3 regions of the Streptomyces sp. NPDC017202 genome follow, and region 1 is predicted to be linked to each of the others. Evidence: predicted binding sites of a transcription regulator. Region 1 holds the regulator's gene; each other region holds the start of a gene.

Evidence for each region. The regulator HrcA, encoded in region 1, represses chaperone genes, less so after heat shock. The targets are predictions, from matches to a motif close to TTNGCACTCNGNNNNNCNGAGTGCNAA.
Region 2: a site for HrcA is predicted at 6,852-6,878, ahead of groES (co-chaperone GroES). Genes of this name have one in related genera too.
Region 3: a site for HrcA is predicted at 5,512-5,538, ahead of groL (chaperonin GroEL). Genes of this name have one in related genera too.

The regions. Positions count from the first base shown of each region.
Region 1 is NZ_JBIRNP010000001.1:566,395-575,767, forward strand. It holds gene ACH4N1_RS02375 (HIT domain-containing protein) at 1-50, opposite strand, end outside; gene ACH4N1_RS02380 (S41 family peptidase) at 210-3,413, opposite strand; gene ACH4N1_RS02385 (hypothetical protein) at 3,476-4,024, opposite strand; gene ACH4N1_RS02390 (16S rRNA (uracil(1498)-N(3))-methyltransferase) at 4,538-5,284, opposite strand; gene ACH4N1_RS02395 (nitronate monooxygenase) at 5,281-6,372, opposite strand; gene dnaJ (molecular chaperone DnaJ) at 6,538-7,671, opposite strand; gene hrcA (heat-inducible transcriptional repressor HrcA) at 7,672-8,688, opposite strand; gene ACH4N1_RS02410 (MBL fold metallo-hydrolase) at 8,847-9,373, shown strand, end outside.
Region 2 is NZ_JBIRNP010000006.1:58,184-67,556, forward strand. It holds gene ACH4N1_RS14355 (WhiB family transcriptional regulator) at 252-587, shown strand; gene ACH4N1_RS14360 (LysR family transcriptional regulator) at 718-1,614, opposite strand; gene ACH4N1_RS14365 (MOSC domain-containing protein) at 1,708-2,376, shown strand; gene ACH4N1_RS14370 (SDR family NAD(P)-dependent oxidoreductase) at 2,474-3,247, shown strand; gene ACH4N1_RS14375 (ester cyclase) at 3,368-4,057, shown strand; gene ACH4N1_RS14380 (hypothetical protein) at 4,204-4,467, shown strand; gene groL (chaperonin GroEL) at 4,661-6,286, opposite strand; gene groES (co-chaperone GroES) at 6,399-6,707, opposite strand; gene ACH4N1_RS14395 (polysaccharide deacetylase family protein) at 7,020-7,952, opposite strand; gene ACH4N1_RS14400 (polysaccharide deacetylase family protein) at 7,949-8,845, opposite strand; gene ACH4N1_RS14405 (methyltransferase domain-containing protein) at 8,984-9,373, shown strand, end outside.
Region 3 is NZ_JBIRNP010000004.1:417,636-427,008, forward strand. It holds gene ACH4N1_RS11930 (PTS transporter subunit EIIC) at 1-84, shown strand, start outside; gene ACH4N1_RS11935 (hypothetical protein) at 127-1,212, opposite strand; gene ACH4N1_RS11940 (hypothetical protein) at 1,518-2,087, shown strand; gene ACH4N1_RS11945 (NADH:flavin oxidoreductase) at 2,311-3,435, opposite strand; gene groL (chaperonin GroEL) at 3,727-5,349, opposite strand; gene ACH4N1_RS11955 (cold-shock protein) at 5,702-5,908, opposite strand; gene ACH4N1_RS11960 (MoaD/ThiS family protein) at 6,386-6,661, opposite strand; gene thrC (threonine synthase) at 6,658-7,941, opposite strand; SAM riboswitch class I at 7,960-8,130, opposite strand; gene ACH4N1_RS11970 (glucosyl-3-phosphoglycerate synthase) at 8,300-9,271, shown strand.

The DNA of each region.
Region 1 (9,373 bases):
CCCGCCACGATCTTGCAGAACAGACAGTCGTCCTGCGGCTCGCCTGGCACAGGGGCCTCCTCACGCCGGTTCGATCAGTACGCAGGCATGGTAGCGAGCGCCGGGCCGATCCGGCCCGTCCGGGGGCGCCCCCTCCGGGGGAGTCCGAGGACGGGGCCGTTCGGGCCGGGAGCGGGGGCAGTGCCCCGCGGGCCCCCGATTTCGGCGGCCTACAGCTCCGGCAGCGGCGGAGCCGTCTTCGCCGGCGTCTCCTCCAGTGCGAGCAGCGCCAGCCGGACCGCCTCCTCCAGCTGCGCGTCCCGGCCCGCCACGTGGTCCTGGGGGCGCGTCACCACCTCCACGTCCGGGTCGACGCCGCGGTTCTCCACGCCCCAGCCGTAACCCTCCAGCCAGATCGCGTACTTGGGCTGGGTGACCAGCGTCCCGTCGACCAGCCGGTACCGGCTGTCGATGCCGATCGTGCCGCCCCAGGTGCGGGTCCCGACCACCGGCCCGATGCCCAGCGCCTTGACCGCCGCGTTGACGATGTCCCCGTCGGAGCCGGAGAACTCGTCGGCGACCGCGACGACCGGACCGCGCGGCGCGTCCTCCGGATAGCTGTACGGCCGCATCCCGCGCGGCACGTCCCAGCCGACGATCCGCCGCGCCAGCTTCTCCACGACGAGCTGGGAGGTGTGCCCGCCCCGGTTCTCGCGGACGTCCACGACGAGACCCTCGCGGGCCACCTCCACCCGCAGGTCGCGGTGGATCTGGGCCCAGCCGGGGGCCTGCATGTCGGGCACGTGGAGGTAGCCGAGCCGGCCGCCGGACCTCTCGTGCACGTACGCCCGCCGGTCCGCGACCCAGGCGTGGTAGCGCAGCGGCCCCTCGTCGTCGACGGGGACGACGACGGCGTGCCGGGGTTCGCCCCCGCCGGCCGGCGACACGGTCAGCTCGACGGCCCGGCCCGCCGTGCCGACGAGGAGCGGTCCGGGTCCGGTGACCGGGTCCACGGGGTGCCCGGCGACGGCGAGGATCGCGTCGCCCGCGCGCACCGCGACGCCGGGCGCGGCGAGCGGGGAGCGGGCGTCGGGATCGGAGGTCTCCGACGGCAGGATCCGGTCGATGCGCCAACCGCCGTCGTCGTGACGGGAGATGTCGGCGCCGAGCAGACCCTGGCGGGCGCCGCCGCCGTGGCCGCGGGGGACGACGTAGGCGTGCGAGGTGCCGAGTTCGCCGTGCACCTCCCACAGGACGTCGACGAGGTCGTCGCGGGTGGCGACCCGGTCGAGGAGCGGCCGGTAGCGGTCGAGGACGCCGTCCCAGTCGATTCCGCCGAGGTCGGGCAGCCAGAAGTTGTCCCGCATGAGGCGGCCGGTCTCGTCGTACATCTGGCGCCACTCGGCGGCCGGGTCGACGGTCTGGCGGACCCGGCCGAGGTCGACGGTGAGGTTGGTGTCGCTGTCCTCGTCGCCGGAGGCGCGCCGGTCGCCGGGGACGACCCTGAGCTTGCCGTCGGACCGCAGCAGCAGCCGCTTGCCGTCGCCGCTGACCTCGAAGGAGTCGGCGTCGGGGGCGAGGTGTTCGAGACGCTGCTGGACGAGGTCGTAGCGCTCCAGCTCGGTGCCGGGACCGGGGTCGTCGGGGGTGGCGCGGGAGGCGCCGAGGACACCGCGCACGGGGTGCCGCAGCCACAGCACGCCGTCCTTGGCGGCGCGCAGCCCCGAGTAGCGGCCGGCCTCGACGGGGAAGGGCACGATCCGGTCGGCGAGGCCCTCCAGGTCGATCCGGGTGGCCGGGGTGCCCTGGCTGTCGGGGGTCTCGTCCTTGTCGGGGGCCTCGAAGGGGCGGCCGTGCCGCTGCGGGCCGAACGGCGAGGGGGTGGTCGCGGCCAGCGGGATGAGGTAGGGGCGGGCTCCCTCGATGAAGGAGAGGTCGAAGGCGTGCTCGTCGTAGACCGGGTCGAAGGCGCGCGTCGACAGGAACGCGAGGTGCTTGCCGTCGAGGGTGAAGGCGGGCGCGTAGTCGTGGAAGCGCAGTGGGGTCGCCTCGGTGACCGACAGGTCCGCGGTGTTGGCGAGCTTGATCCCGCTGAGCGGGCGCGGGCCGGGGTGTGACCAGGCCAGCCAGGCCGAGTCGGGTGAGAAGACGAGGCCGCCGACGTCGCCGTCCTCGCTGCGGTCGACCTCGCGGACCTCGCCGGTCTCCCGCTCGACGAGCAGCAGCCGTCCGTCGTGCGCGGCGACGGCGGCCCGGCTGCCGTCGGGGGCCATGGCCAGTCCCACCACCCGGCCGAGGCGTCCGGCGGCCAGCCGGCGCGGGCCGGCGCCCGGTGCCGGGCCGGTGGCGGGGGCGAACTCCAGGGCGTCCTCGCCCTCGGCGTCGGTCACCCACACCACCCATTCCTCCCCCTCCGTGCGGAAGGTGCGCGGCAGCCGGGCCCGCACGCCGGGTTCGGCGGCCAGGGCGCGGGCGGGGCCGTGGCGGTGGGTGACCCAGTGGACGGCGCCGCGCACCTCGACGGCGCTGCCGCGCGCGGTGTGGTCGGGGGTGGCGGAGCCCAGCCAGCGGGCGGCGGACACCGGGTGCGGCCGCCGGTCGGTGCGCTGCCCGCCGAGGCGGACGTCGAGGCGGCGCGGCTCGGCGCCGTCGAGGTCGTCCAGGACCCACAGTTCACCGGCGGAGCAGTACACGACGCGGTGGCCGTCCCCGGCCGCGTGCCGGGCGTAGAACGTGTCGAGGGGTGTGTGGCGCCTCAGGTCGGAGCCGTCGGCGAGGGAGGAGTACAGCGCGCCGGTGCCCTCGTGGTCGGAGAGGAAGGCGATGCGGTCGCCGGCCCACACCGGGTACTCGATGTTGCCGTCGAGGTCCTCGTGCAGCCGCGTGAACTCGCCGTCGCCGTCCCGGTCGATCCACAGCTTGCCGGCCGTGCCGCCCCGGTAGCGCTTCCAGTGGGCGGCCTCGCGCCCCATGGACGCGGACACCAGCACGGTGTGCGGGCCGAAGGCGACCCCGCCGACGGGCCCGTACGGCAGGGTGGTGGCCGGTCCGCCGTCGAGCGGGACCGCGCGGGCCCAACTGCGGCGCCCGCTCGCCTGGTCGTGGGTGCTCAGGACGAGCACCCGGCCGTCGGGGGTCCAGCCGCGCACCCTGGTCTGGGGGCTGCCCCAGTACGTGAGCCGGGTGGCGGGGCCGCCGTCGACCGGGGCGACGTGCACCTCGGGGGCGCCGTCGCGGGTGGAGGTCCAGGCGACGGTGGTGCCGTCGGGTGAGACGCGGGGCAGGGTGACCGGCGTGTTGTCGGCGCTGACCCGCCAGGCGCGCCCGCCGCCGAGGGGCGCGAGCCACACGTCGTCCTCGGCGGTGAAGGCCACCAACTCGCCCTGCAAGTGCGGGAATCGGAAGTACGCGGCAGGCGTCACGGGCTGTGTCACCCGATCACTCTAGGCAAGGGCGGCGGTGACCGACAGGGGTTCTTGCCGGTTGGCCGCCCGGGTCACTTGGTGCCGGCGGACCCGCAGCGCGTGTCGTCCCCGCACCAGACCGTCCGGGTGACGGTCACGGTGACCGTGGGCCGCCCGGGTTCGGCGGGCCGCGCGGAGCGGGGCGGGGTGAGCGGTGAAGGGGTGGCGGACCCGCAGTCGCCCAGCCCGCTCACCTGGAACAGCTGCTTGTCGCCGACGTCCGCGCGGAGGTCGCCGCGCACGCAGGAGCCGTCGACGGCACGCGTGACGTGGCCGGTGACGGCGATGTCCCGCCCGTTGCCGGTCTCCCCCTCGCAGTCGACGGAGGCGACGGTCTCCCGGCCCCCGGAGGCGCCGCCGTCGCCGTAGTCGGCGGTGCAGGTCAGCCACCGCACGTCGACGTCCCGGCGCTCGATCTCGGCCGTCGCCGCCTCGTCGGTGGTGTACGCGACGGCCGCCGAGCCGATCCCGCCGGGTTCGCACGCCACCGCGCCGGCCACGGCCAGGACCGCCAGCCCCGCCACCGCCGCCGCACGTGTCCCGCGCGCCCGGCCCCGCGTCCTTCTCCTCCATGCCCCCATGGAGGGCAGCCTGCCACCGCCGGCGGGGACGCGGTAGAGCACTTACCGCCATGCGCCGCACCGCCGCCGCCGCCGTCCACGGTGACCGCATGCGCGACCGCCGCCGCCCGAGGAAACCGATCGTCGACGACACGACCGCCTGCCTGTGGACGGTCCGCCACCGGCACCGGGACGGCCGGGGCTGCGAGGACGTCCTCACCCCGATCCGGGACGGCGCGCGCACCAGGATCGTCTTCCGTGAGGGCGAGGGCCGTTACGTCGGCGGCGGCGCGTACCCGCACGCGGGCGGCGTCGGCGACCGCGCCCACCATCTCGGCCTGCACAGGCCCGGCACGGTGCGCGCGCTCGTCGACGAGGCCGTCCGCCGCCGACTGCTGCCGCACGAGGGGGAACGGGAGCGGGAGTCGGACGGCTGGATCCCGTTCGACGCCCTCAGCCGCGCGACGGCCATGACCGAAGCCCCACCGGACCGACCCGGTTCTCGGAGGCGGACGGGTGAGGGCCGGCGGCCGGTCAGGACCAGCGGCCGGTCCGGCCCAGGAGCAGGGCGGCGGCGGCCGTCCCGGCGGTCGAGGTCCGCAGCACGCTGCGCCCCAGCCGGTACGCCCTGGCACCGGCCTCCTCGAAGAGCGCCAGCTCGTCCGGGGAGACGCCCCCTTCGGGTCCGACGACGAGCACGATCTCCCCGTCCGCGGGAAGTACCGCGGTCGCCAGCGGCTCGCTGCCGTAGTCGCGGTCCTCGTGGAGCACGGCCGCGAAGTCGGCCCGGGCCAGCAGTGCCGCCACCTGCCGGGTGGTCGCGGCGTCGGCGACCTCGGGGAAGCGGACCCGGCGGGACTGCTTGCCGGCCTCGCGGGCGGTCGCCCGCCACTTGGCGAGCGCCTTCAGCCCGCGGTCGCCCTTCCACTGGGTGATGCAGCGGGACGCGGACCAGGGCACGATCGCGTCGACGCCGGTCTCGGTCATCGTCTCGACGGCCAGTTCGCCCCGGTCGCCCTTGGGCAGCGCCTGGACGACGGTGATCCGCGGCGCCTCGGCGGGCTCCTCCGCCACCTGGGTCAGATCGACGACGAGCCGGTCCTTGCCCTCGGCGGCGACGACCTCGCCCCGCGCCCAGCGGCCGGTGCCGTCGGTGAGGACGACCTCCTCACCGGCCCGCAGCCGCTTCACGGAGACGGCGTGCCGTCCCTCGGGCCCGTCCAGTACGAACTCGGCGGGACCGCCCGGCAGTTCCTCGACGACGAAGACGGGGGCGGTCATCGCGCACCGCCCGCGCCGGCCGCGCCGCCGTCCGACAACGCCGTCCTCGCCGCGTCGAGTTCGGCCGTCAGCACCTCCACCAGTCGACCGGCGGGCAGGGGGCGGGCCAGCCGGTGTCCCTGGCCGGCCCACAGCGCCATGCCCTGCGCGTCGCCCGCCTTCGCGGCGGCCTTGCGCAGCGGCGAGGTGAGGTGGTGGACCTCGGGGTAGGCGGCGGGCGCGTACGGGCCGTGCTCGCGCAGGAAGCGGTTGACGAGAGCGCGGGCCGGGCGTCCGGAGAAGGCGCGGGTCAGTTCCGTGCGCACGAAGAGCGGGTCGGTGAGCGCCTCCTTGTGCACGGCGGCCGCGCCGGACTCGGGCGTCGCGAGGAAGGCGGTGCCGAGCTGGGCGGCGCTCGCCCCGGCGGCGAGGACGGCGGCGATCTGGCTGCCCCGCATGAGGCCGCCCGCGGCGATCAGCGGCAGGCCGACGGCCTCCCGGACCTGGGCGACCAGCGACAGCAGGCCGATCCCGGAGCCGTCGTTCTCGGGGATGTCGCGGTGGGTGCCCTGGTGTCCGCCGGCCTCCACGCCCTGCACGATCACCGCGTCCGCGCCGGCCCGCTCGACCGCGAGGGCCTCCTCCACGGTGGTCGCGGTGACCAGGGTGAGCGTGCCCGCCCGGCGCAGCGCGGCCAGCGCGTCCGGATCGGGGACGCCGAAGTGGAACGAGGCCACCGGCACCGGGTTGTCCAGCAGGACCGCCAGCTTGGCGTCGTGGCCGTCGTCGCGGCCGCTGTCCGGATCACCCAGCTCGGTCCCGTACCAGGCGGCCTCACCGGCCAGCTGGTGGGCGTAGACCTCGATGGCGCCGGTCTCGGCGTGTTCGGGGTGCGGCATGAAGAGGTTCACGCCGAAGGGCCGGGAGGTGAGGCTCCGCAGCTGCTTGATCTCCTGGTACATGCCGTCGGCGGTCTTGTACCCGGCGGCCAGGAAGCCCAGCCCGCCGGCCTCGGACACGGCGGCGGCGAGCCGCGGGAGGGAGACGCCGCCCGCCATGGGGGCCTGCACGATCGGGAGAGGGAAGAGATCGGTCAGTGCGGAGGACATGACGGCATGTTGTCACGTCGCCCGGACAAGTCCGAACCCAGCCCGTCCGGCATCCGGGGAGGGGCGGTCCGGGCCGAGATCGGGGGTCCGGGGGCGCGGCCCCCGGAGGGACGGGACGGGGAAGGGGCGGCGGGGCGAGGAGGCCCCACCGCCCGCCCGCCATCGTCAGCGTCCGTTGAACGCGTCCTTCAGCCGGGAGAACAGGCCCTGCTGACCGGGCTGGAACTGCCCGAGGGGCCGCTCCTCCCCGCGCAGCTTCGCCAGTTCCCGCAGCAGCCGCTCCTGCTCGGGGTCCAGCTTGTTGGGGGTCTGCACCTCGACGTGCACGATGAGGTCACCGCGTCCGCCGCCCCGCAGGTGCGTGACGCCGCGCCCGTGCAGCGGGATCGACTGGCCCGACTGCGTGCCGGGCCGGATGTCGACCTCCTCGAGCCCGTCGAGCGTCTCCAGCGGCACCTTGGTGCCCAGGGCCGCCGCGGTCATCGGCAGGGTGACCGTGCAGTGCAGGTCGTCGCCGCGCCGCTGGAACTGCGCGTGCGGCAGCTCGTGGATCTCGACGTACAGGTCGCCGGCGGGACCGCCGCCGGGGCCGACCTCGCCCTCGCCGGCGAGCTGGATGCGGGTGCCGTTGTCGACGCCGGCCGGGATCTTCACGGTCAGCGTGCGACGCGAGCGCACCCGGCCGTCGCCCGCGCACTCCGGGCACGGCGTCGGCACGACGGTGCCGAAGCCCTGGCACTGCGGGCAGGGCCGCGAGGTCATGACCTGGCCGAGGAAGGACCGCGTCACCTGCGACACCTCACCGCGGCCGCGGCACATGTCACAGGTCTGCGCGGTGGTCCCCGGCGCCGCGCCCTCGCCGCTGCAGGTGCCGCAGACGATCGCCGTGTCGACCTGGATGTCCTTGGTCGTGCCGAAGGCCGCCTCGTCGAGGTCGATCTCCAGCCGGATCATCGCGTCCTGGCCCCGGCGGGTGCGCGAGCGCGGTCCGCGCTGCGACGCCGTGCCGAAGAAGGCGTCCATGATGTCGGAGAAGTTGCCGAAGCCACCGGCCCCGAAGCCGCCCGCGCCACCGCCCGCCTGGGACAGCGGGTCGCCGCCGAGGTCGTAGACCTGCTTCTTCTGCGGGTCCGACAGCACCTCGTAGGCGGCGTTGATCTCCTTGAACCGCTCCTGGGTCTTCGGATCGGGGTTGACGTCCGGGTGCAGCTCGCGTGCGAGCCGCCGGAAGGCCTTCTTGATCTCTTCCTGCGACGCGTCGCGGCGCACGCCGAGAACGGCGTAGTAGTCCGTGGCCACTTACGACTCCGCCAGGATCTGTCCGACGTACCGTGCCACTGCGCGTACCGCTCCCATCGTTCCCGGGTAATCCATGCGGGTCGGTCCGACCACGCCGAGCTTGGCGACTGCCTCGCCGCCCGAACCGTAGCCGACCGACACCACCGAAGTGGAGTTGAGTCCCTCGTAGGCGTTCTCGTGACCGATGCGTACGGTCATGCCCGAATCCCCCGCCTCGCCAAGGAGCTTGAGGAGGACGACCTGCTCCTCCAAGGCTTCCAGGACGGGTCGGATCGTGAGGGGAAAGTCATGTCCGAAGCGGGTGAGATTGGCGGTGCCGCCGATCATCAGCCGCTCCTCGTTCTCCTCGACGAGCGTCTCCAGCAGCGTGGAGAGCACCGTCGTGACCGTGCCGCGGTCCTCGAGCTCGAAGGCGTCGGCCAGGTCCTCGACCAGCCGCGGCACGTCGCTGAAGCGGCGGCCCGCGACCCGGCTGTTCAGCCGCGCCCGCAGGTCCGCCAGCGAGGTCTCGCCGAAGGGCGCCGGGCAGTCCACCATCCGCTGCTCGACCCGCCCGGTGTCCGTGATCAGCACCAGCATCAGCCGGGCCGGCGCCAGCGACAGCAGCTCGACGTGCCGCACCGTGGAGCGCGTCAGCGACGGGTACTGCACGACGGCGACCTGCCGGGTGAGCTGCGCGAGCAGCCGTACGGTCCGCGCCACGACGTCGTCGAGGTCGACGGCGCCGTCGAGGAAGTTCTGGATGGCCCGCCGCTCGGGGGCCGTCATCGGCTTGACGCCGGCGAGCTTGTCGACGAACAGCCGGTAGCCCTTGTCGGTGGGGATGCGCCCGGCGCTGGTGTGCGGCTGCGCGATGTACCCCTCGTCCTCCAGGGCCGCCATGTCGTTGCGGACCGTGGCCGGGGAGACGCCGAGGTTGTGCCGCTCGGTGAGCGCCTTGGAACCCACCGGTTCCTCGGTGCCGACGTAGTCCTGGACGATGGCGCGCAGCACTTGGAGCCTGCGTTCACTCAGCATCCGCGCTCACCTCCAGAAGTCGTCCCCGGTCCCCCGGGCGCCCCGCCTGGCACTCTTCACATTCGAGTGCCAGCGTTCCCCGGCCCAGTGTACGGCTGTGGGGTACACCCAGGGCAAGGTCGGTCGCCCCGCCGGGCCGCCGGGTCTAGCGTCGCGGTATGACGGTGACTTGGGAAGAGCTGGGGTGGGAGCGGGTCGCCACCGGGGTCGGCCGGTGCCGGCTGCCCGGCTGGGACTGCACGGTGGGGCTGGTCGTCGGCGAGGGGCGGGCCCTGTTGGTGGACGCGGGGTCGAGTCTCGCCGAGGGCGCCCGGCTGCGGATGCGCGCCGAGGAACTCGCCGGCCGGCGTGTGACGGATCTCGCGCTCACACACCCCCATTTCGACCACGTCCTCGGGGCGGCGGCCTTCGCGGGCGCGGAGGTCTACGCGGCGGTGGGGGCGGACACGGTACCGGCGGACGAACTGCGCGCGGACGCGGTCCGGTGCGGCCTGGACGGGGCCACGGCCGCGGAGGCCGCGGACACCCTGGTACGGCCCCACCACCCGGTCTCCGGCGAGTGGACGCTCGACCTGGGCGGCGGGCGGCAGGTCCTGCTGGCGAACGTCGGTCCGGGCCACACCGCGTACGACCTCGCCGTCCTCGTCCCGGCGGGCCCCGGCTCGCCCGAGGTCGTCTTCTGCGG
Region 2 (9,373 bases), on a different contig from region 1:
GATGGTCACTCGAAAGAGTTACGGGGCCGCGTGCATTCTTCGGCACTCTACGTGAGGAGTCGGACACGGCCGAGAGAGCCGCGCGGACCCGCGAGCTTTCCTCACAACCCGTGCCCCGTTCAGCCCTATTTCTTCCCATTTACTGGTGTCTGAGGCTAGATTCGCAATGAGTCATATTTTCATCTCCTTAGATCGTAGTTGTACGGTCGTGGGCACCGTATCCGCTCAGCACGGCTACAAGGGGTCACGCAATGGCAGATTTCTCCCGCCTTCCCGGACCGAACGCGGACCTGTGGGACTGGCAGCTCCTGGCCGCCTGCCGCGGGGTGGACAGCTCGCTCTTCTTCCATCCCGAGGGCGAGCGCGGGGCGGCGCGGAGCGCTCGCGAGAACTCGGCCAAGGAGGTCTGCATGAGGTGCCCGGTGCGCGCGCAGTGCGCGGCGCACGCGCTGGCGGTGAGGGAGCCGTACGGCGTGTGGGGCGGGCTGACCGAGGACGAGCGCGAGGAGCTCATGGGGCGGGCACGCAACCGCCTGGTGCCGGCATCGGCGGGCGCGGGCGGCGCGGGCGGCGTTTCGAACAACTGAAGGAACGTTTCTCCACGCAGCGGAGGGCACGCACACGCGCGTGCCCTCATCTCTTGAACGCCCCCTGCCTCTCGGACGCCCCCGCCCGTACGACCCCCGCGGCCCCGTACGACCCCCCACCGCCGTACGGCTACCGTGCCGCCGCCCGCGCGAGCTGCTCCAGCGTCGCCGCCACCGCCGGCACCTGGGCCAGGTCGGGCAGGGTGAGCGCGACGACCTCGCGCCGCACCGCCGGCTCCAGGGTCACCGCACGCGCGCCCCGCGGCCGTACGGACTCGATCGCGAGCTCGGGGAGGACGGCGACGCCGAGGCCCGCGCCCACCAGGCCGGCCACCGCCGGGTAGTCGTCGGTCGCGAAGTCGATGCGGGGGGTGAAGCCCGCGGCCTCGCACACCTCCACCAGCCGGCCCCGGCAGCGCGGGCAGCCGGCGATCCACGGCTCGCGGGCGAGTTCGCCGATGGCGAGGGAGTCCGCGCGCGCGAGCCGGTGGCGTTCGGGCACGAGGGCGACGAGCCGGTCCGCCAGCAGGGGGCGGACGACCAGGTCGGACCACTCCTCGGCGCCCGGCGCGTCCTCGTAGCGGAAGGCGAGGGCGATGTCGCAGTCGCCGGCGCGCAGCTTCTCGACGGACTCGGGCGGCTCGGCCTCCTCCAGCGAGACCCGGGTCCCGGGGTGCGCGGCGCGCAGGGCGGCCAGCGCGGTCGGGACGAGCGCGGAGCTGCCGCTGGGAAAAGAGACGAGGCGGACCCGGCCGGCGCGCAGACCGGCGATCGCGGCGACCTCCTCCTCGGCGGCGGTGAGTCCGGCGAGGATCCCGGCGGCGTGCCGTACGAGGGCCTCGCCGGCCTGGGTCAGCCGCATCTCGCGGCCGCTGCGCACCAGCAGCGGTGTGCCGACGGACGTCTCAAGCGCCTTCATCTGCTGGCTGACCGCGGGCTGGGTGCAGCCCAGCTCGCGGCCCGCCGCCGAGAAGGACCCGGTGGCGGCGACGGCGCGCAGCACGCGGAGATGACGGGCCTCGATCATCCTTCGAGCATAGGCGAGTCGCATAAGGGAGCCTTGGGAAAGGGGGCGGATAATGCGTCGACACTTTGACCGCCGGTCGCTTAGCGTGCCGCCATGAGGCTTCTGTCCGTCAACGTGGGCCGTCCCCGGGCCGTGCCGTACACCGACCAGCCCGACGGGCTGACCGGTATCGACAAGCGGCCCGTCGAGGGGCCGGTGCGGGTGGCCCCGCCCGGTCCGAAGGGCGTCGGCGGAAGCGGGCTCGCCGGGGACGCGGTGTGCCACCTGCGCCATCACGGCGGGGACGACCAGGCGGTGTACGCCGTCGCGCGCGAGGACCTGGACGACTGGGAGCGCGAGCTGGGACGCGCGTTCTCCAACGGCGCGTTCGGCGAGAACCTCACCACCACCGGTCTGGACGTGTCCGGGGCGCGGATCGGCGAGCGCTGGCGGATCGGCCCGGAGGTGGTGCTGGAGGTGACGGCGGGGCGGATCCCCTGCCGCACCTTCCAGGGTCACGTGGGCGAGAAGGGCTGGGTCAGGCGGTTCACGCGGAAGGCCGCGACGGGCGCCTACCTGCGGGTGATCACGCCGGGCGAGATACGCGCGGGGGACGCCGTGGAGATCGTCCACCTGCCGGAGCACGAGGTGACGGCCCGGATGGAGTTCCAGGCGACCACCACCCACCGGGAGCTGCTGCCCCGGCTGCTGGCGGCCGGCGAGGCGCTGCACCCGGAGGCGCTGGCGGCGGCCCGCGCGTACGTCGAGAAGTACGGCGGCTGAGCCGCCGTCGCCGGTGACCGCGTGCACGGTTCCGTCACTTTCCGCAGGCCGCGTGCGCGGAGCGGACGCCCGGACTCCGGGTCACTAACCTTCTGCCATGACAACGGCTCTGATCACAGGTTCGACCGCGGGCATCGGTGCCGCGTTCGCGCGACGGCTCGCGGCGGGCGGGCACGACCTCGTCCTCGTCGCCCGGGACACTCAGCGGCTGCGCGAGCAGGCGACCGAGTTGCACGACCGGCACGGCATCGAGGCGGAGGTGCTGACGGCCGACCTGGCCACGGACGAGGGCATCGAGACGGTGGCCGCCCGGCTCGGTGACCGCAAGAACCCCGTCGACCTGCTGGTCAACAATGCCGGCTTCGGCAACAAGGGCCGCTACCTCGACGTGTCGATGGCCGACGAGCTGAGGATGCTCAAGGTGCACTGCGAGGCGGTGCTGCGGCTGACGTCGGCGGCGGCCGGGGCGATGCGGGAGCGGGGGCGCGGGGGCGTCGTCAACGTGGCCTCGGTGGCCGCCTTCGTGCCGCGCGGGACGTACGGCGCCTCCAAGGCGTGGGTCGTGCAGTTCACCCAGGGGGCGGCGAAGGACCTGGCGGGCAGCGGGGTGCGGCTGATGGCGCTCTGCCCGGGGTTCGTGCGCACCGAGTTCCACGAGCGGGCCGGGATGGGCACGGACAACATCCCCGGCTGGATGTGGCTCGACGCGGACAAGCTGGTCGCGGCGGCGCTGGCGGACCTGGCGCGCGGGAAGTCGGTGTCGATCCCCGACGCGCGCTACAAGGCGCTGATGGGCCTGGTGAAGGTGACGCCCAGGTCGCTGCTGGGCGGCATCAGCTCGCGGACGGGGCGGAAGTACGGGCCGCAGTAGGCGGGCGGTCGTGCCCGGGACCCGGTGGACGAACGTACGGGCGGCGGGCGGCGGTCTCGGGGCTCCGGTGGGAAAATGGGGCGTGACAGGGCCGGACCCAGGGGGGCCGGAGGCGGCGCGATGACCTTCGTACAGCTCATCGATTGCAGGACGAGCCGGTTCGACGAGATGAACCGGCTGATGGACACCTGGGTCGAGAAGACCAGGGGAAAGCGGACGGCGACGCACGCGGTGGTCGGCAAGGACCGGTCGGACGCGTCGCACGTCGTCGAGATCGTGGAGTTCCCGTCGTACGAGGAGGCGATGCGGAACTCGGGCCTGCCGGAGACCGAGAAGATCTTCGACGACATGGTCGCGCTCTGTGACGAGATGCCGACCTTCACCGACCTGGAAGTGGTGCGCGACGAGCAGCTGAACCGCGCGACGGCGCGGGAGTGGTTCGAGCGGGCCGGGACGATCGACATCGGCGCGATGTTCGAACGGATGACCGACGACTATGTGGACCACGACCCCTCCAGTCCGCGGGACAACGGGCTGGCGGCGGCGCGCGAGGAGTTCGCGGGCTGGCGGCGGGCCTTCGACTTCTCCTTCCGGGTCGACGACCAGATCGCCCAGGGCGACCGGGTGTGCACCCGCTGGACCTGGACCGCCCGGCACGAGGGCGACTTCCTCGGCCTGCCCGCCACCGGTCAGGACGTCGTCATGACCGGCATGACCTGGCAGCGGTTCCGCGACGGCATGATCTGCGAGGGCTGGTGGCAGTACGACCGCGCGGGTCTGATGCGGCAGCTGGGGGTACTCGGGAAGTAGCCCGCGAGGTTCCACCAGGACCCCGTCCCCCGCTCGTCCGGGGGCCGGGGTCCGCCTCTCCTCGCCGGGTACCGCGATGCCGGCGGCGCGGCATCCTCGCGCACGACGCGGTCGAGCTGATCGCCGCGGGTCCGTCCGCCGGCGCCGTGACCCACGGGCGGGTGCCCGGCCGGGACCGGCACCTGCGCCTCGAACGGCTCGACGACGGCGGACGGATCCGCGGCGAGGTCGGCGACGCCCGCGGCGAACGGCTCCCGCGCCCCGCCCAGGACGGCCTGCCCGACGCGGACGGAGGGCCCGGGCTCGCGCTCGTCGCGGCGCCGGCCGAGGACCGGGGCGTCGCCCCGCGGTTCGGTGCGCCCGGCAGGACCGTGTGGGCGGTGGTACGGGACGGCACCGGTACGCGGTGAGGGCCCGGCGCCCCCGCACAAGCAGCGCGGCGGCCTCACCGTCGGGGACATCCGCTGCTGGACCGCGAAGGGGCTTGGGCGGCGCTCGCGGAGCCCGGCCGGTTCCTGGTGCGGCACGACGGGTGACGGTCGTCGTGGAAACGCCGAGGCCCGGCACCCCTCGTGGGGGCCGGGCCTCGGTGGCTGACGTGCGTCAGTGGGAGTGGCCGTGGCCGTGTCCGGCGGCGGCGGGCTCCTCCTCTTCCTTCTTCTCGACGACCAGGGTCTCGGTCGTCAGGAGGAGGGAGGCGATGGAGGCGGCGTTCTCCAGGGCGGAGCGGGTGACCTTGACCGGGTCGATGACACCGGCCTTGACCAGGTCGCCGTACTCGCCGGTCGCGGCGTTGAAGCCCTGGCCCTTGTCCAGCTCGGCGACCTTGGAGGTGATGACGTAGCCCTCCAGGCCGGCGTTCTCGGCGATCCAGCGCAGCGGCTCGACGGCGGCGCGGCGGACGACGGCGACACCGGTGGCCTCGTCGCCGGTCTTGCCGAGGTTGCCCTCGAGGACCTTCACGGCGTGGACGAGCGCGGAGCCACCACCGGAGACGATGCCCTCCTCGACCGCGGCGCGGGTCGCGGAGATGGCGTCCTCCAGGCGGTGCTTCTTCTCCTTCAGCTCCACCTCGGTGGCGGCGCCGACCTTGATCACGCACACGCCGCCGGCCAGCTTCGCGAGGCGCTCCTGGAGCTTCTCGCGGTCCCAGTCGGAGTCCGTGTTCGCGATCTCGGCCTTGATCTGGGCGACGCGGCCGTGGACTTCCTCGGTGTTGCCGGCACCGTCGACGACCGTGGTGTCGTCCTTGGTGACGGTGACGCGGCGGGCGGAACCGAGCACGTCGACGCCGACCTGGTCGAGCTTGAGGCCGACCTCCTCGGAGATGACCGTGGCGCCGGTGAGGACGGCGAGGTCCTGCAGCATCGCCTTGCGGCGGTCACCGAAGCCGGGGGCCTTCACCGCGACGGCGTTGAAGGTGCCGCGGATCTTGTTCACGACCAGGGTGGAGAGCGCCTCGCCCTCCAGGTCCTCGGCGATGATCAGCAGCGGGCGGGAGGAGTTGGTCTGGATGACCTTCTCCAGCAGCGGCAGCAGGTCGGCGATGGAGGAGATCTTGCCCTGGTTGATGAGGATGTACGGGTCCTCGAGGACGGCCTCCATGCGCTCCTGGTCCGTCACGAAGTACGGCGACAGGTAGCCCTTGTCGAAGGCCATGCCCTCGGTGAAGTCCAGCTCCAGGCCGAAGGTGTTGGACTCCTCGACGGTGATGACACCGTCCTTGCCGACCTTGTCCATGGCCTCGGCGATCAGCTCGCCGACCTGCTGGTCCTGGGCGGACAGCGCGGCGACGGCGGCGATGTCGGACTTCTCGTCGATCGGGCGGGCCGTGGCGAGCAGCTCGTCGGAGACGGCCTTGACCGCGGCGTCGATGCCCTTCTTCAGGAGGGCGGGCGACGCGCCGGCGGCGACGTTGCGCAGGCCCTCGCGGACCAGCGCCTGGGCGAGCACGGTGGCGGTGGTGGTGCCGTCACCCGCGATGTCGTTGGTCTTGGTCGCCACCTCCTTCACCAGCTGGGCGCCGAGGTTCTCGTACGGGTCGTCGAGCTCGACCTCGCGGGCGATCGTGACACCGTCGTTGGTGATGGTGGGGGCGCCGAACTTCTTGTCGATGACGACGTTGCGGCCCTTGGGGCCGATCGTCACCTTGACCGTGTCGGCAAGCTTGTTGACGCCGCGCTCGAGGGCGCGACGGGCGTCCTCGTCGAACTTCAGGATCTTCGCCATGGGAGCGGTTCAGCCCTCTCGGAAAGCGTGGGAGAAACGAACCGCGCCCCCAGCACCCGGCTTCACAAAGACGCGGGGGCCAGGGGCGCAGTTCACTGCAGAACTGGGTGAATTACTTCTCGATGATCGCGAGCACGTCGCGAGCCGAGAGGACGAGGTACTCCTCGCCGTTGTACTTCACCTCGGTGCCGCCGTACTTGCTGTACAGGACGATGTCGCCGACCTTGACGTCGAGCGGCAGGCGGTCGCCGTTCTCGAAGCGGCCCGGGCCCACGGCGAGGACGGCGCCCTCCTGGGGCTTCTCCTTCGCAGTGTCCGGGATGACCAGGCCAGAGGCCGTGGTCTGCTCGGCGTCGAGCGGCTGGACCACAATGCGGTCCTCGAGCGGCTTGATGGCAACCTTGGAGCTGGTGGTCGTCACGATCCGACCTCCCCCTTCGGAGATCTCACGGGGTTAACTGTCTGAGGTGGCGACCAGGTGGATCCGTCGTCGCGGGTGCCGGACCTGCCCGTCGCTATTGGCACTCTCCAGTGGGGAGTGCCAGAGCTGAGACTATGACCGCGATTAGCACTCGGTCAAGCGGAGTGCCAACACCGTGCGTCGCGCCTGCCGGAATCCGGGTCGGGATCCGGGTCGGGATCCGGGTCGGGATCCGGGTCGGGCGGGGGCCGGCGTCCGGGTCCGGGAGGGGCCGGCTTCCGGCTTCCGGTGCGGGCGTGACGGGGAAAGCCCTCAGAGGTAGTCCTCCAGGCGGCCCACCGTCAGGCCCTGTTCCTGGATCCGCCGCAGCAGCCTCGTCGTGCGTTCCCGCAGACTCGGTCCCCCGGTCTCGTCGGGGTCGACGGCGACGACGTCCCCGGGACGCAGGCGGTGGGAGCCGTGGGTGTAGGTGAGGTCGGTGGGACCCATGGCGGCCCGCCACAGGACGAGGGCCGTGATCCCGCAGTCGGCGGCCGCGCGCAGGGTCACCGTGTCGTACGCGCCGTAGGGCGGGCGGAACAGGCGGGGGCGCAGGCCGAAGCGGGCCTTGAGCTTGTCCTGCTGGCCGCAGATCTCGGCGCGCTGGCCCGCGTAGGGCAGGCCGCGCAGGGCGGCGTGGTCGAGGGTGTGGTTCTGGAGGCCGGCGCCGACCGACCGCAGCCGGGCGAAGTGCGCGTAGCCCGGGCCCACCACGCTGTCGGTGAGGAACATGCTGACGGGGAGGCGCAGTTCGCGGACCATGGTGACGAAGCGGGGGTCGCGTTCGGCGCCGTCGTCGTAGGTGAGGAAGACGACCTTGTCGCGGGTCGGGATCCGGTCGACAACCGGCGGGAGCGCGGGGCGGGACGGGCCGCCCGCGAGGGGGCCGGCCGCCGCTGTGCGGGCGGGGGCGGGGGCGAGCGGGGCGGCCAGACCCCAGCGGCGGTACGGCTGCTCCGCGGCCGGCGTGTGCGGACGCTCGGCCCGCTCGGCCGCCGGGGCCTGTGGCCGCGTGCCCTGCCCGGCCCCCTGCCCGACGGCCGGCGCGCGCGGGCGTGCGCCCCGTTCGGCGCCCGGCCCCGCGGACCGCGCCCGCTCCGTCGCCGTGCGGCCCGGGTGTTCGGCCGGGTCGGCCGACCGGGCGCAGCCGGTCAGCGTCACCGTGAGGGCCGTGACGGACGCGAGCAGCGCGGTCCGCCTTCTCACAGGTAGTCCTCCAGCCGGGCCACCGCGTAGCCCTTCTCGGTGACCAGGTCCAGGAAGCGGCGGATCATGTCGGGCATGGTGCCCTTCCAGTCGGCGCGGCCGCGGAAGTGGGTGAGGACGATGTCGCCGGGGTGGAGGTCGCGGTCCCACTCGCGGTAGTCCCAGTGGTCGGCGAAGACCTCCTCGCTCCACAGCGGCGCGTACTTCACGCCGCAGGCCTTCGCGGCGCGCAGGGTGTCGCGGTTGTAGTTGCCGAAGGGCGGGCGGAAGAGCGCGGGGCGTCTGCCGTAGTGCTCCTCGATGACGTCCTGCATGCCGCAGATCTCGTCTTTCTGGCTGCTGTAGGAGAGGGCGGGCAGGTAGGGGTGGTGGAGGGTGTGGTTGTTCAGGGTCACCCCCGCGTCCTGCATCTTCTTGAAGTAGCCGTAGTCCTCCTTGACGAGGTAGTCGCTGAGGAAGGCCGTGTAGGGGATCTTCAGGTCGCTCATCATGCGCAGGAACGCCGGGTCCTTCTCGGCGCCGTCGTCGATGGTGAGGAAGACGACCTTGTCCTTGGTGGGGACGGTGGTGAAGACCGGCGGGAGGCCGAGTTCCTCGTGGTCGTCGACCTCGAAGCCCTGGCGGGTGGTGATCTCCGGTTTCGTCGCGGGCGGGGCGGGGGGTGTCAGCGGGACCTTCCCGAGCCGCCAGCGTGCGGCGGCCGCGGCCCGGGCGGCGTACTCGGCGCGCAGCTTGGCCGCGTAGGCGTGCAGGGCGCGGGCGGGCCGGCCCTGGAAGGGCTGCTGGCCGGGGGCGGGGCGGCTCCCGGTGCCGTCGGCGCCCGTGCCGCCGGGGGCGCAGCCGGAGGCGAGGGCGGCCAGGGCGAGGACCGTGATGCCGGCCCTGGCTCCCATCCGCCGCACCCCCTTTTTGTCATTTTGTACGACTGATCCTGATCCCATGGCGCCGGATCCTCGCAGTCACGTCCACGCGATCCCGCCCGACACCGCCGCCGGAGGCGCACCATCCACCGACTGGCCCACAATGACCCGGTGAACGACCTCGCCCCGCTCCTCACCCCCGAGGGCCGCGCCCTCCTCGACGCCGTGCGCGGCACCGCCCCGGCCGACGAACTGGCCGTCGCCACCAGGCTGCGCCGCGAACACCCCGCCGAGCTGGTCTCGGCGGCGCTCGGACAGGCCCGGCTGCGGCAGCGGGCGGCGGCGAAGTTCGGGGCCGAGGACGCGGAGCGGATGTTCTTCACCCCGAACGGGGTCGAGCAGTCGACGCGCGCGAGTGTCGCCGCCCACCGCGCCGAGCGGATGAAGGCGCTCGGCGTGGCCTCGGTCGCCGACCTGTGCTGCGGGATCGGCGGCGACGCGATCGCGCTCGCCCGCGCGGGGATCAGGGTGCTCGCCGTGGACCACGACCCGCTGACGGCG
Region 3 (9,373 bases), on a different contig from region 1:
GGGTTCGCCGCGACCTACGCCTTCGGCGGGGTCGCGGCGGCGGCCGCGGCCGTCACCCCGGTCCGCGACCCGCACCGATCCTGAGATACGGCGCTGCCGACACTTTGACGCCGGGGTGCCCGCGGGTCAGATGATCCGCTTCATGACGATCGTGCGCTGCTTGAAGGGGGTGTCCCCGCCCCAGGACAGGACGGCGAAGACCTCCCCGCCGGGAGCACCGTGGATCTCGGGCGAGGCGGTGGCCGCGGCCCCGGTACTGGCGCGGGACCAGCCCGTGAAGTTCCGGCCGCCGTCGGTGGAGCGGTTGACCCAGAGTTCGTGGTCGTTGGGGCTGATGCAGCCGATGGCGAGGTTCTGCTGCGCCTGGTAGTCGGGGTCATTGGTGTTGGTCGTGGGAGAGGTGGGGCCCCCGCGGCCGACCGCGACGGACTCGCACTCGCCGCCGCCGGGCAGTTCGGTGAAGGACGCGTTCCGCACGCTGTTCATGTCGGTGCGCGAACGGGAGACGTAGACGCGGTCGTTCAGCCCCCGTGCGACCTCGAAATTCATGATGTTCGTGCTGATGGACCTGCTGTACGTGGACACGCTGGCCACCATGCCGTGTACCCGCGGGGAGTGCTGCGTGCCCCAGTCGCCCAGCGGGAACGACGGTGCGCCGTTCCACAGCTCCATGTTGTGCACGTACACCTGTTGGTCGCGCACCGTGTAGAGGACGACATTGTTGATACCGCTCGCCGTGGTGATGCCGGTATCGGTGCGGAAATTGCCCGGTACGTTGTCCCAGTCCGACCACAGGTTGCCTGCCGCGCCGCGGAGGATGCTGTAGTAGACCACGCCGTCGGTGCCGACGTGGAAGACGACGAGGCGGGAGTCCTGCAAGCCGCCGGTGCCGATGTTGAGCAGCGAGACGACCTCGGGGCGGTGGTAGGTGCGGGCGCCCCCCGGCATCACCTGCCAGGCGCCGTTGCGGTACCGCCACCAGATCTGGTTGTCGTTCCCGCGTACCACCTCGTAGAGGTCTCCGCGGAACCACTGTGCGGACAGCGCGTCGGGCGACCTGGCGTCACCGCCCTCGTTGATCCACGATCCCTCGGTGGCCGTGGCGGGTCCGGCCGACACGCCGAGCAGCAGCGCCAGCCCGGCCAGCAGGGCCGTCCACGCGCGCGGCAGGAGTCCGGTTCCCCTGGTCCGTAAGCCTCTTGTCCTCATCATCTGTCCTCTCGTCCTCGTCCTCGTCCTCGTCAGCGCACCGCGGCGGTCCGTGGACCGGGCTGCCGCCTGCCGGTCGGAATCCCCCGCCCGGGCCCGGAGCACTCTAGGGAGGAAACACCCACCGGACTTGCGCGTGCGTGCACCGGTTGTGTGCCGAGGAGGCCCGGCGAGCGCCCGGGCGGCCGTGCTGCCCGGGATGCCGGGAGCACCGGGCGGGGCCGGACACGGGCGGCGGGTGGGCCGCCGCCGCCGACGTCCTGACGGTGAGGAACCGCGTCCGGCCGGGCCGCCCTACCCTGGGTGTCATGAATCATGCCCAGCTCACCGCTCTCGGTCGCGCTCTCCGACTGCTCGGGGAGCACGGCGAGGCCCTGAGCGCCGACACCCCCGACGCCCGGCTGCACGAGGTCAAGGCCGATCTGCGGCGCGCCCTGGACCTGCTGGACGACAGCGTCGTCGGAGCCGCGCCCACCACCCGCTGCGCCGAGCACCCGAACGGCCCGGTCGACAACGCGGCGCACGACCTGTGCCTGCTGTGCGAGACGCGTCGCCGCGCGGCCCGGCGCGCCGAGTACAACGGCCCCGCCCCGCAGGCGCCCCCCACCGCCCCGGCCCCCTCCCGGTACGGCGCCCGCGCCGACCGCCCGCAGCCGCAGCAGCGGTGGCTCGCGGAACTGTGGACCGGACAGGAGTGGCATCTGTGCGGCACGCCGAGGCGGGACCGGCGCGAGGCGGAGCTGTACATCAACGCCCTGCGCCGCGGCTCCCGCCCCGCGATGGCCTACCGTCTCGTCCACGAGTTCACCGATTACGAGGTGGTGCGCATCTGGGGCACCCCGGTGAAGGTCGACATCGAGCCGCTGGGCAATCTCTAGTGCTGTGACCGGAAAGGTTCACCGGCTCGCGACGCCCGGCACGGCACCTCGCCGCGTTGTCGCATCACCCGAGTACATCCAGTACGCGGGTCATGCTCCGCCTTGCGATGCACCGCACCGGACGCCGCGAGCTTTCCGGCAAACCTTTCCGGTCACAGCACTAGTGGGCCCGGCCGGGAGAGGAAGGCGTCCCGTCTCCCGGACCGCACCCGCGCGTTGCCGCTCAGCTGAGGGTCTTCAGCGCGGCGGCGTCGTACGGCTTCAGCTCGTCGAGGCGGCCGGCCAGGACCTTGGCCGCCCACTCCGGGTCCTGGAGCAGCGCGCGGCCGACGGCCACCAGATCGAACTCGTCGCGCTCCAGCCGGTCGAGCAGGTCGTCGATGCTCCTGAGGGCGGAGCCCTCGCCCTGGAAGGCCTTGAAGAACTCGCCGTCGAGACCGACCGATCCGACGGTGATGGTGGGCCGGCCGGTCAGCTTCTTCGTCCAGCCCGCGAGGTTGAGGTCGGAGCCGTCGAACTCGGGGACCCAGTAGCGGCGCGTGGAGGCGTGGAAGGCGTCGACGCCGGCCGCGGCGAGCGGGGTGAGGACGGCCTCCAGCTCCTCGGGGGTCTCGGCGAGGCGCGCGTCGTAGGCCTCCTGCTTCCACTGCGAGTAGCGGAAGACGACCGGGAACTCCGGCGACACGGTCTGGCGCACGGCGGCGACGATCTCGGCCGCGAACCGGGTGCGGGCGACCGGGTCGCCGCCGTAGGCGTCGGTGCGGCGGTTGGTGCCCGCCCACAGGAACTGGTCGACCAGGTAGCCGTGGGCGCCGTGGATCTCCACGCCGTCGAAGCCGATGCGCTCCGCGGCGGCGGCGGCCTCGGCGAAGGCGCCGATGACGTCGTCCAGGTCGCGCTGGGTCATCGCCTTGCCGGTGCCCTCGGCGCCGTCCAGGCGCAGGCCGGAGGGGCCGACGGCGGGGGCGTCCGCGACGGGCGGCTGGCCCTGCTCGCGGACCATGCCGATGTGCCACAGCTGCGGCATGATCGTCCCGCCGCCCGCGTGCACGGCCTCGGCGACCTTCGCCCAGCCCGCCAGCTGCTCCTCGCCGTGGAAGCGCGGCACCCGGTCGCTCTGCCCGGCCGAGTCGTGGCCGACGTACGTGCCCTCGGTGACGACGAGACCGACACCGGCGGCGGCGCGGCGGCCGTAGTACGACGCCACGTCCTCGCCGGGGATGCCGCCGGGCGAGAACATGCGGGTCATGGGCGCCATGGCGATGCGGTTCGGGACGGTCAGGCCGTTGAGGGAGACGGGGCGCGCGAGGATCTCGGCGGCACGGGCGGCGGCGGGGGTGGCAGTCACGACAGGGGACTCCTCGGAGAGGTCGCGGTGGACATCGGGCAGTGGACATTCCGGACGGTATGTGCACATGCAAGCACCGCCCTCCCTCTCAACGGCGGCCCCGCCCTCGCCATTCCGCCCGCTCCCCCACCACCCCTGTGATCCGAACCACGCCGGCCGGGTCCGTCGGGGCGGGCCCCGGTCGCCCCTCACCACGGCGCCGGGGCCGACGCCCGGAAACGCCCGAGGGCGGTACCCCCTGCTGACGCAGGAAGTACCGCCCTCGGTGGGAAACCCGAGCCTCGATCAGGCTCAGAAGTCCATGTCACCGCCCGGCATGCCGCCGCCGGCCGGGGCCGCGGCCTTCTCCGGCTTGTCGGCGATGACGGCCTCGGTGGTGAGGAACAGCGCGGCGATCGACGCGGCGTTCTGCAGCGCGGAGCGCGTCACCTTCGCCGGGTCGATGATGCCCTCGGCGATCATGTCGACGTACTCACCGGTCGCGGCGTTCAGGCCGTGTCCGACGGGCAGGTTGCGCACCTTCTCGACGATGACGCCACCCTCGAGACCACCGTTGACGGCGATCTGCTTGAGCGGGGCCTCCAGGGCGAGCTTCACGGCGTTGGCGCCGGTCGCCTCGTCACCCTCGAGGTCGAGCTTCTCGAAGACCGAGGTGGCCTGCAGCAGGGCCACGCCACCACCGGCGACGATGCCCTCCTCGACGGCCGCCTTCGCGTTGCGGACGGCGTCCTCGATGCGGTGCTTGCGCTCCTTGAGCTCCACCTCGGTGGCGGCGCCGGCCTTGATGACGGCCACGCCGCCGGCCAGCTTCGCCAGACGCTCCTGGAGCTTCTCGCGGTCGTAGTCCGAGTCGCTGTTCTCGATCTCGGCGCGGATCTGGTTGACCCGGCCCGCGACCTGCTCCGAGGAGCCGGACCCGTCGACGATGGTGGTCTCGTCCTTGGTGATGACGACCTTGCGGGCCTTGCCCAGGAGGTCCAGGGAGGTGTTCTCGAGCTTGAGACCGACCTCCTCGGAGATGACCTCGCCACCGGTGAGGATGGCGATGTCGTTCAGCATCGCCTTGCGGCGGTCGCCGAAGCCCGGGGCCTTGACGGCGACGGACTTGAAGGTGCCGCGGATCTTGTTGACGACCAGGGTCGACAGGGCCTCGCCCTCGACGTCCTCGGCGATGATCAGCAGCGGCTTGCCCGACTGCATGACCTTCTCCAGGAGCGGGAGCAGGTCCTTGACGTTGGAGATCTTGGAGTTCGCGATCAGGATGTACGGGTCGTCGAGGACGGCCTCCATACGCTCCATGTCGGTCGCGAAGTACGCCGAGATGTAGCCCTTGTCGAAGCGCATGCCCTCGGTGAGCTCGAGCTCCAGACCGAAGGTCTGCGACTCCTCGACGGTGATGACGCCTTCCTTGCCGACCTTGTCCATGGCCTCGGCGATCAGCTCGCCGATCTGGGTGTCGGCGGCGGAGATGGAGGCCGTCGAAGCGATCTGCTCCTTGGTCTCGACATCCTTCGCCTGCTCGAGCAGGGCACCGGAGACGGCCTCGACGGCCTTCTCGATACCGCGCTTGAGGGCCATCGGGTTGGCGCCGGCCGCCACGTTGCGCAGGCCCTCGCGGACCAGCGCCTGGGCGAGGACGGTCGCGGTGGTCGTACCGTCACCGGCGACGTCGTCCGTCTTCTTGGCGACTTCCTTGACCAGCTCGGCGCCGATCTTCTCGTACGGGTCCTCGAGTTCGATCTCCTTGGCGATGGAGACACCATCGTTGGTGATCGTGGGGGCGCCCCACTTCTTCTCGAGGACGACGTTGCGGCCCTTGGGGCCGAGCGTCACCTTGACGGCGTCCGCGAGCTGGTTCATGCCGCGCTCGAGGCCGCGCCGCGCCTCCTCGTCGAACGCGATGATCTTGGCCATGTGAAGTGGTCCCTCCAGGACTGGGGGTGATTCCTTCGGACCGCGCCCGCGCCCGCGACGGACGGCTCGCCGGCCCCGTGGTTCCTTGCCCCACCTGGCCTGCGGGCCTCACCGACCCGGTCCTTCGTTGTCACTCTCACCTTCAGAGTGCTAACGCAATGATTAGCACTCGCCTGTGCCGAGTGCAAGCGCCCCTCCGGGATCCGCAGGTGAACGGGGGGTGGCGGCGGACGCCGCCGGGTGACCGCGCACGGCTCCGGGCACACCGAAGGGCCCGCACCCCGGGAGGTGCGGGCCCTTCGCTGATGGAGCTGATGGAACAGAAGAACGTCGCTGCAAGTCGGCGCGTGCTTCAGCCGGTCGCGAGCCGGACCATGTCCGCCTGCGGCCCCTTCTGACCCTGCGAGATCTCGAAATCGACCCGCTGGCCCTCTTCCAGGGTGCGGTATCCGTCCATCTGGATCGCGCTGTAGTGGACGAAAACATCCGCACCACCGTCGACCGCGATGAAGCCGTACCCCTTCTCCGCGTTGAACCACTTGACGGTGCCCTGAGCCATGCCTAACTCCCCTATTACTGGCCCTTGCACAGATCCACACTTCGCGGATCCGGGTCAGACCTCACCCCCCAGTTGGTTGGGGGTGTGCGCCGGAACGCGTCGACCGCGGCCGAATGTATCTGTCCAACTGCCCTCTGCAACAGGTCAATCGGACGAGAAATCTGGACGCGAAGGGTCCGGAGAAGAGTGAGGATTCGCCCGAGTTCAGGGCAAGTCGGGCCCGACAAAGGGAATGAAAGGCGCAAAACACATGCGCAGTTTGGCTGTTTCTCATCGCCTGCCCCGACGGAACTCCCCCGCGGTCGGCAGGCGATGGGCGACGCGTTCCCCAACTCTACCGCGCTCAACCACACTGAATTGCCCCCTCCGCTTCTCTCGCGGAGGGGGCAATTCGATGAACTCTCGGTCATTCCTGTTACCGACGGTTACTACCGGCAGGTACTACCGACGGGTACGGAACGGGGCGCGGAGCACCGGTCAGCCGCCGGCCACGGCCGGGATGATGGAGACGCCGGCGCCGTCCGGGGTCGCCGTCTCCAGCCCCTGCTCGAAGCGCACGTCGTCGTCGTTGACGTACACGTTGACGAACCGGCGCAGCTTGCCCTGGTCGTCCAGGACGCGGGCGGCGATGCCGGTGTGGTTCTTCTCCAGGTCGGTGATGACCTCGCCGAGGGTCGCGCCCTCGGCCGGGACCTCGGCCTTGCCACCGGTGTAGGTGCGCAGGATGGTCGGGATGCGGACGGTCACGCTCATGCGAGGCCAGCCTCTCGGAAGGAGTCCAGGGTGGGGCGGATGGTGGCGGTGAGGCCGGTGCCGGCCACCGCGTCGAGGGTCTTGAGGCCGTCCCCCGTGTTGAGGACGACGGTGGTCTTCGTCGGGTCCAGGAGACCGTTCTCGATCAGCTTCCTCGTCACACCGACGGTCACGCCGCCGGCGGTCTCCGCGAAGATGCCCTCGGTCCGCGCCAGCAGCTTGATCGCGTCGACCACCTGCTCGTCGTTCACGTCCTCCACCGCGCCGCCGGTGCGGCGCGCGATGTCCAGGACGTAGGGCCCGTCCGCCGGGTTGCCGATGGCGAGGGACTTGGCGATGGTGTCCGGCTTCTGCGGCCGGACCACGTCGTGACCCGCCTTGTAGGCGACGGACACCGGCGAGCAGCCCTCGGCCTGCGCACCGAAGATCTTGTACGGCCGGTCCTCGACGAGGCCGAGCTTGATCAGCTCCTGCAGCCCCTTGTCGATCTTCGTGAGCTGCGAGCCGGAGGCGATCGGCACGACGAGCTGGTCGGGGAGCCGCCAGCCGAGCTGCTCGCAGATCTCGTACGCCAGCGTCTTGGAGCCCTCGGCGTAGTACGGCCGCAGGTTGACGTTGACGAAGCCCCAGCCCTCGCCGGCCGGGTCGCCGATCAGTTCGGAGCAGAAGCGGTTCACGTCGTCGTAGTTGCCCTCGATGCCGACGAGTTCGCCGCCGTAGATCGCGGCCATGACGACCTTGCCCTGCTCCAGGTCGTGCGGGATGAACACGCAGGAGCGGAAACCGGCGCGGGCGGCGGCGGCGCCGACGGCACCGGCCAGGTTGCCCGTGGAGGAGCAGGACAGGGTGGTGAAGCCGAAGGCGCGGGCGGCCTCGATGGCCTGGGCGACGACGCGGTCCTTGAAGGAGTGCGTCGGGTTGCCGGAGTCGTCCTTGACGAACAGCTTGCCGGCGTCGACGCCCAGCTCGCGGGCCAGGTTGTCGGCCTGGACGAGCTTGGTCCAGCCGGGGTTGATGTTCGGCTTGTCCGCCACGTCGGCCGGGACGGGCAGCAGCGGCGCGTAGCGCCAGATGTTCGCGGGGCCCGCCTCGATGCGCTTGCGGAGCTCCTCGGTCTCGTAGGACGAGAAGTCGTACGCGATCTCGAGCGGGCCGAAACACTCCTCGCAGGCGAAGACCGGGCCGAGGGGCACGCGGTGTCCGCACTCGCGGCAGGAGAGCGCCGCGGCGGGACCGAGATCGACGGAGTTCGTGGTGCTTGCAACTGTCTGCGCAGCCATGTGAGGCGAGGCCCTTTCTCCTCATCTTCCTCACGACGCATCTCGCCGTGAGACGGATTTGGCACCTTCCCTAGCCGGGAGCCTCACCACATCGACGTGACGCGTGGGCGGTCACGCCTGGCGGCGCGCGCGGCTGGAGGGTTGCCGGGGCTTCATCGGGCCGTGTCCCTCTGCCCCTCTGGATGAGCGGTATGAAGTTGTGAACAGCGGCCACCTCGGACATGCGATGGTCATCCGCGTTGTTCAAGACTGTAACCGAAGGCCAGGACAGTTGAGACAGACGTCCGAACCGCGAGATGGATCACACGGTCACCCCACGTGCACCGCGTGTGATCACGACAGTGAGGAGCCGCAGACCGTGCTGAAAGAAGCTGAAGCCTGGCTGGCCACCCGCTCCTGGTCCGTGACCGACCGCCCGCTGCACCGCGTCCTGGCCGCGAAGCGCGCCTCGGGCCAGTCGGTGTCCGTGGTGCTGCCCGCCCTGAACGAGGAGGAGACGGTCGGTGACATCGTCGCGGTCATCCGCCACGACCTGATGCGGCAGGTCCCCCTCGTCGACGAGATCGTCGTCGTCGACTCGGGCTCCACCGACCGCACGTCGCGGGTCGCCGCGGCGGCCGGGGCGCGCGTCGTCCACCGGGACGAGATCCTGCCCCGGATACCGGCCGTGCCCGGCAAGGGCGAGGTGCTGTGGCGGTCGCTGCTCGTGACGACCGGGGACATCGTCTGCTTCGTCGACGCCGACCTCAAGGAGTTCTCCTCCGACTTCGTCTCGGGGATCGTGGGCCCGCTGCTCACCGACCCCGGCGTGGACCTGGTCAAGGCGATGTACGACCGCCCGCTGGGCACCGAGCCGGATTCGCCCGCCTCCGGCAGGACCGCGGGCCAGGGCGGCCGGGTCACCGAACTCATGGCCCGCCCCCTGCTCAACATGCACTGGCCGCAGCTGGCCGGCTTCGTGCAGCCGCTCGGCGGCGAGTACGCGGCCCGCCGGAGCCTGCTGGAACAGCTCCCGTTCCCCGTCGGCTACGGCGTGGAGCTGGGCATGCTCGTCGACGCCCTGCACCTGGTCGGCCTGGACGCCCTCGCCCAGGTCGACGTCGGCGTCCGCAAGCACCGCCACCAGGACGGGCAGGCGCTCGGCAGGATGGCGGCGGCGATCTACCGCACCGCGCAGCTCCGGCTGGCCCGCGGGCACCTGATCCGCCCCGCCCTCACCCAGTTCGAGCGGGGCGCGGACGGCTTCGAGCCGCGCACCTATTCCGTGGACACCGAGGAACGGCCGCCGATGGCGGAGATCGCCGAGTACGCGGAACGCAAGGTCGCCTGACGGGCCGCGGGTGCGGCCGGCCGGGCACGAGCGCACCCACGGCCCGGCGGCCGCATACGGCCGGACATGACCCGGCCACGGACCGCATCCGTACGTTTGAGC